2 regions of the Rathayibacter rubneri genome follow, and region 2 is predicted to be linked to the other one. Evidence: riboswitches for the same ligand, from Rfam matches in the RefSeq annotation. Region 2 holds a riboswitch; the other holds the start of a gene.

Region 1 (3,392 bases), on a different contig from region 2:
CCGGCCCGGACCGCGTCCGAGGCGACGACCTCCCCGTCGGCGGGCGGCAGGAGCCCGGCCAGCGTGAGCGCGAGCGTCGACTTCCCCGCTCCGTTGGGGCCGAGGACGGCGGTGACCCGCCCCTCGGCGATCTCGAGATCGAGTCCGGAGGCGATCAGGGGCGGACGGCGGACGCCGAAGACCGGACGCGCCAACGCGAGGGCCGAGGTGCGCAGCGCGGCGGGTGCGGATCCTTCCGGGCCGGTCCGGCGCGCCGGGACGTCCCCCGGCAGCCAGACCCCCGCCGAGGCGAGGACCTCCCGCGCGTCGACGAGAACGGTCGCGGGGGCGCCGTCGGCGATCACGGCTCCGTCCGCACCCAGCACGACGACCCGGTCGACGAGGTCGATCCAGACGTCGACGCGGTGCTCGACGATCACGAGGGTCGCTCCCGAGCGCGCCGTGGTCCGCTCGACGGCGTCGCGCACCTCGCGGACGCCGCCCGGATCGAGATTGGCCGTCGGCTCGTCCAGCAGGAGGAGCCTCGGCCGCATGGCCAGGACGCCCGCGAGGGCGAGCCGCTGCTTCTGCCCGCCCGACAGGGCCGACGTCGACCGGTCGAGCGGCACCTCGAGCCCGACGTCCTCGAGGGCCTGCCGCACCCGCCCCGGGATCTCGGCCGCGGGGACGCCGAGGTTCTCGCACGCGAAGCCGACGTCGTCGCCCACCCGCGCCAGCACGGCCTGGGTGTCCGGATCCTGCAGCACGAGACCCGCCACCCCGCGGCGCCGCAGGGGCGACTCGCCGTCGACGGTCAGCTCACCGGTCGACGCGCCGTCCTCCTCACCGCCGAGGACTCCGGCGAGAGCGTGCAGCAGAGTGCTCTTGCCTGCGCCGGAGGGGCCGAGGAGGAGCACGCGCTCCCCCGGCCCGATCCCGAGGTCGAGCCCGGACACGGCCGACCGGGAGCGCCCGGCGTGCCGCCAGCTCCAGCCGCGGGCCGAGACGGCGGCACCGCTCATCGAGCGCCCGCGCCGGCGGTGTCGATCACCCTGCCCTCGCGCCCCGAGGCGAAGCGGTCGAGGGCTCCGGAGGCGGCCAGTCCGCGGACGGCGAGCCAGGGCAGGAGTCCCGCGAGGACGATGCCGGACACGATCGAGGAGACGATGTACACGCTGGCGAAGAGGCCGTCCACGCCCGCGTACCAGACGATCAGGTCGTTGATCGCGAGGGCGAGACCCGCACCGGCGCCGGCGAGCAGCGCCACGATCGGCCGGCCGCTGCGGTACAGGAAGAGGGCGAAGATCAGCTCGGCGCCCAGGCCCTGGACCAGTCCGGACAGCAGGACGAGATAGCCCCACTGGGTGCCGATCAGCGCGGAGACGACCGCGGCGACCAGCTCGGTGTAGAGCGCCGCTCCGGGCTTGCGGATGATCAGGCCGCCCAGGACGCCGGCGAAGAGCCAGCCGCCGCCGAGGATCCCGCCGAGTCCGGGGAGGAACTCGAAGGCGAGGCCGAGGACGTTGGTCGCGAGGCCCCAGGCCCAGAAGACGATGCCGCTCGCGACCGCGACGACGCTGGCCACGACGATGTCGACGACGCGCCAGCGGAGATCGCGGCGCGGGGTGGTGGGAAGGGTGGAGTTCTGCACTGACGTGCCCTTTCGTGGAAGCGAATGGAGGGCACGGGTAGGAAGAGGAGATCGAAACGTTCCTTCGCTGGCATGACCCAGATCAGGTTCGACGGTCGAAGGCTGCGTGCCTTCCTCTCAGTCCGGTGCACCGGACTCCCGTGTTCGTCAGCAATCATAGACAGCATGTCGTGGTCGGTGGTCGTCGTTGTCGCCGCCGTGCTGCTGGTCCTGCTCCAGGCGCTGCTGTGGCAGCGGCGTCGGCGCATCCGGAGGGAGCTGCTGGCCTTCGGGACGCGCGTGCAGGGACGGGTGCTGCCGAACGACGCATCGGTCCCGGGCACGCGAGACGAGCAGGCCGGTCGGCTGCTCGTCGCGTACCGCCTCGAGAACGGCGAGGAGCGACGCGCTCTAAAGGTCCCGCAGCGTCGGGGCGACGCCTGGATGGCCGGTGAGCCGGTCGCCGTCGTCTACGATCCGCGACGACCGGCCGACGCCGAGCGACTGATCGTCGGATTCGGCCGCACGCAGAAGAAGTGGTTCACCGCACGCCCTCAGCGCCTGGGCTGAGTTCCACGACGCAGATCAGCGCCTGGGCTGAGGACGGCGGCGGAGCCTACTTCTTGAGGGCGCGGATGAGACGGGCGAGAGCCTTGCCGGTCACCCAGACGAAGGGGATGCCCACGGCCAGGACCGACACGATGTTCGGCTGGAAGCGCAGTCCGAGGTCGTCCTTGATGTAGGCCCCGATCGGGACGACGGCTCCACCGCCACCGCCTCCGCCGCCCTCCTGGCCCTCCTCGGAGCCGCTGCCGCCGCCGAAGCCGAACCAGCGGAGTGCCACGGGGACCATCGTGGCGCCGTCGACGTCCACGGGCTCCCCGTAGATCGTCGCGGTTCCCGCGGAGGTGACTTTGTCGGCCAGGGACACGGCGATGTTGGGCATCCCCGAACGCTACTCCCGGGCTCGGCAGGGGGACAACCGCCGCGCGGGCTCGCACAGGACTCCCCCACCCCGGTCACCGGGGCAGCGGTCATACTCGACGGATGCCGCAGCGCCCCCGCCGACGCCACCCCCTCCGGGCGGCCGTCGTCGTGGGCGCGAGCGCCGTGCTCGCGGCGTTCCTCGCGGTGCATCGGATGCTGCCGGAGGCGGCGGGGTGGCTCTCCGTGCTCGAGACCGCGATCCCGTGGGCCGGCCTCCTCGTCCTCCTGCTGATCACCGCGGCCGTCGGCCTGCGCTCACGCGCCGCCGGGGCCGCGGTCACCGTGCTCGCCACCGTCTACGGCGTGCTCGTGCTGCCGGTGGCCGTGCCCGGCCCGGCCGTGCGGTCGGGCTCCTTCACCGTCGTCAGCCAGAACATCGCCGCCAGCGAGGACGCGGGCGCTCTCGCCCTCGAGCTCGCGTCGCGGGAGCCCGACGTGATCGCCCTCCAGGAGCTCGACGGCGAGGCGCGCGACGCGGTGGACGCGGAGCTGTCCGAGACCTACCCGTACTCCTTCGTCGTCGGCACCGTCGGGGTGTGGAGCCGGGAGGAGCTGTCGAACGCGGAACCGCTCGACCTCGGGCTGGGCTGGAACCGCGCCCTCGCCGTCGACATCGGGACGACGGTCGGTGCGACCCGGCTCTTCGTCGTCCACCTCGCCTCGTTCCGCCTCGGCGATCACGAGGAGCGGGACGTGATGCTCGGCCGACTCGCGGACGTCCTCGCTCAGGACGAGTCGGAGCGCACCCTGGTGATCGGCGACTTCAACACCGCTCCCGACGACCACCTGCTCGCCC
Region 2 (3,392 bases):
ATGCCGATCTTCACCGCGTCGATCGCGACGTCGTCGCTCACCGCGTCGAGCTGCTCGCGGAGGAAGGCGACCGGCGGCAGGTGCACCGAGCGGACCCCGTGCGTGTTCTGCGCGACGAGCGCCGTGATCACGGCCATGCCGTAGCCGCCGAGCGCGCCGATCGACTTGAGGTCGGCCTGGATGCCCGCGCCGCCGGTCGGGTCGGTGCCGGCGATGCTGAGCACGCGCGGGATGCGCGCGGTCACCGGTCCCACTCCGCTCGGAGGGCCGCGGCGACGGCCGAGGGGTCGTCCGCCGTGCAGATCGCCGAGACGACCGCCAGTCCGGCGGCGCCGGCGGAGCGCAGCGCCGCCGCGTCGTCGATGCCCACGCCGCCGATGGCGACGCAGGGGAGCGCCGTCGCGGCCGCGAGATCCGCGAACCCCTCGATCCCGAGCGGTGCCGGGTGGTCGGGCTTCGTCGCAGTGGGTCGGATCACCCCGACACCCAGGTAGTCGACGGTGCCCGCGGGCAGGGCGTGCACGAGGTCGAGGTGCGCGGGCGTGTTCGCCGTCAGGCCGACGACGGCGTCGGGTCCGAGCAGCGCCCGTGCGGCCGCGACCGGCAGATCGGACTGCCCGACGTGGACGCCGTGGACCCGGGCTCCGGCCAGGCGGGCGGCGAGTGCGACATCGACGCGATCGTCGACCAGGAGCGTCGTGCGCTCGTCGAGCACGGCGGCGACGGCCAGGACGAGGGCGAGCAGCTCGGCGGCCGAGGCCTCGTGATCGCGGATCTGGACGGTGCGGACACCGCCCCGGACCGCGGAGGACACGACGGCGGGCACCCCGCGCGCTCCGCACTGCCGCGTATCGGTCACGAGGTAGACGGAGAGATCCGGGCCGCTCACGCGATCCTCGCCTCCTGCGCCACGGCGGACGCGTCGAGGGAGGCGACCTCGTCGAGGAGGGTCACGGCGAAGGACCCGGGTCCGGCCGCGGTGCGCGCCGCCCGCTCGGCGGCGAGTCCCCAGACGACCGAGCCCGCTACGGCGGCGCGGAGTGCGGCTCCGGGGGCGGGATCGGCGGCGCCGAGGAAGGCGGCCATCACGGCGCCCAGGGCGCAGCCCCCGCCCGTGACGCGGGTCAGCAGCGGGTGCCCGCCGGTGACCCGGACGACCGCGACTCCGTCGGTGACGACGTCGACGGGGCCGGAGACGGCGACGGCGGCCCCCGTGCGCAGGGCGAGCGCCGTCGCGGCGTCGAGCGCGTCCTCGGCCCCGTCGACGGCGTCGACACCCCGACCGCCGGCACCGAGACCGGCGAGAGCGAGGATCTCGGAGGCGTTGCCGCGGATGATCGACGGCCCCTGTTCGAGGATCTCGGCGGCGAAGGCGGTGCGGACCGGCAGCGGCCCGACGGCGACCGGATCGAGCACCCAGCGCGGTCCGGCCGCGATCGCCTCCCGCGCCCCGGCGCGCTGCTCGGCCCCGGGCGTCCCGAGATTCACGAGCGTCGCCGACGCGAGGCGGGCGAAGACGCCGGCCTCGCCCGGAAGATCGGCCATGGCGGGGCTCGCTCCCAGGGCGAGGAGGCTGTTGGCCGTGAAGCCGGTGACCACCGCGTTGGTGATGCACTGGACCAGCGGCGCCGTGCGCCGCAGCCCGTCGAGGTCGCGGCCGACGGCGGCGCCGTCGATGTCGTGGAGGGTCGGGTGGGCAGGCGTGCGAATGCTCATTCGCGACATCCCTTCGCTAGTACGAACTAGATCAGGTTCAACGGGTCTTCTCTCAGCCCTCGGCGGGCACCCCGTGTCACTGCGCACGACCCTAGCGCCTGGCGACCACGAGCAGGCCATGCGCGACGGCGATCCCGTGCCGACCAGGCGCTAGCGGCGGGTCGGAGCGCTCCGGGAGGCGAGCAGCACGGGAGGAGCGAGCGGGACGAGCTCGATCTCCCGCGCGCCGCAGGGGCAGAGCAGGTAGCCGAGGATCCCCTCGCTGGTGGGGTGGCGGGAGAGTCGGGTCCAGCGGTGCTCGTGCATGCTCCGATGCTCACGTAACGGATCGGAGGCGTTCAACCGTTACAGTCGGCGGATGACCTTCGACCACCGGCACCAGGTGGGTCCGCGACTCGCGGCCTCGCTGGTGAACGCCGCGCCGGGCGACGCGATCGAGCCGCTGCTGCGGGCGCAGGGCGTCCGCGAACCCGGCCTCGCTCCGTCCGACACGCAGGCGCTGCGGCACTGGGCGGTGCGGGTGCGTCGCGTCTTCGCAGCGAAGCCGGTGCAGGCCCGCTGCGACGAGGTGAACGCCCTGCTCGCGGAGGTCGCCGGATCGCTGTCCGTCGCCACCCACGACGGCATGCCGCCGCACCTGCACCTCGTGCCGGACGGCAGCGACGTCGTCACCCGGGTGCGCTCGGTGACCGCGGGCGGTCTCGCCTTCTTCGTGTCAGCGGCCGCGGGGCTGCGGATGGGCGTCTGCGCCCGGGGAGGCTGCGACCGGGTGTTCGTCGACGAGTCCCGCGCCGGCCGGCAGCGCTACTGCTCCGCACGCTGCGGCAACACCGACGCGGTGGCGCGGCACCGGTCCTCGCGGCCGTAGTGCTCGGCGGCCGTGCTCGGCCGTGTGCTCGGCCGCGACGGTGCCGCGGGGAGCGGCGCTCAGTCGGTGCGCAGCGTGCTGTCGCCGCGCCTGCCCACCTCGACCCGCAGACCGATCGGCAGCCGCTCGCGCATCGCGTCGACGTGGCTGATGAGGCCGATCGTCCGGCCGCCGGAGCGGAGGGCGTCGAGGGTTCCCAGCGCGGTCTCGAGGGTCTCGGCGTCGAGGGAGCCGAACCCCTCGTCGATGAACATCGTCTCGAGGGTGATGCCGCCGGACTGCATCGTGACCACGTCGGCCAGTCCGAGGGCGAGGGCGAGGGAGGCGAGGAAGGTCTCGCCCCCCGAGAGCGAGGCGGGCTGGCGCCGGACACCGGTGAAGGCGTCGAGCACCTCGATGCCGAGTCCGGAGGACGCGTTGCGGTAGGCGAGGGAGTCGTCGTGGAGCAGCGAGTACCGGCCGCTCGTCATCGCGCCCAGGCGCAGGTTCGCGGCGCCGACGATCTCCTCGAGGCGCCCCGCGAGCGCGAACGCCTCGAGATCCATGCGGCGCGTGTTCTGCCCGCGTCCGTCGATCGTCTCGGCGAGCGCGCGCAGCTCCTCGTGCCGGCGCAGGCGCCCCTCGAGCGAGCGCAACCGCGTCTCGGCGAGAGCGGCGAGCTCGGTCAGCCGGGCCGCGCGGTGCTCGAGCACCGAGAGCCGCGAGCGGGCCTCGTCGCGACGGGCGGAGGCGAGTCGGGCCGCCTCCTCCGCGCCGGCGAGATCGACGGGAGCGGCGGGCAGCTCCTGCAGCTCGAGCTCGGCGAGGA

What was found. Region 2 has a riboswitch for thiamine pyrophosphate ahead of thiM (hydroxyethylthiazole kinase). Riboswitches for the same ligand answer to the same signal wherever they lie in the genome.
Region 1: it holds a riboswitch for thiamine pyrophosphate, as region 2 does, so the genes downstream of both, NB037_RS07085 (ECF transporter S component) here and thiM (hydroxyethylthiazole kinase) in region 2, are expected to answer to the same signal.

Annotation. Positions count from the first base shown of each region.
Region 1 covers NZ_JAMRYM010000020.1:14,449-17,840, reverse strand. Annotated here, with positions in the region: gene NB037_RS07090 (ABC transporter ATP-binding protein) at 1-1,001, opposite strand, end outside; gene NB037_RS07085 (ECF transporter S component) at 998-1,630, opposite strand; TPP riboswitch at 1,673-1,781, opposite strand; gene NB037_RS07080 (DUF3592 domain-containing protein) at 1,796-2,179, shown strand; gene NB037_RS07075 (hypothetical protein) at 2,226-2,555, opposite strand; gene NB037_RS07070 (endonuclease/exonuclease/phosphatase family protein) at 2,657-3,392, shown strand, end outside.
Region 2 covers NZ_JAMRYM010000067.1:68-3,459, reverse strand. Annotated here, with positions in the region: gene thiD (bifunctional hydroxymethylpyrimidine kinase/phosphomethylpyrimidine kinase) at 1-245, opposite strand, end outside; gene thiE (thiamine phosphate synthase) at 242-889, opposite strand; gene thiM (hydroxyethylthiazole kinase) at 886-1,716, opposite strand; TPP riboswitch at 1,708-1,800, opposite strand; gene NB037_RS13825 (hypothetical protein) at 1,867-2,022, opposite strand; gene NB037_RS13820 (CGNR zinc finger domain-containing protein) at 2,075-2,584, shown strand; partial or broken gene NB037_RS13815 (SbcC/MukB-like Walker B domain-containing protein) at 2,644-3,392, opposite strand, start outside.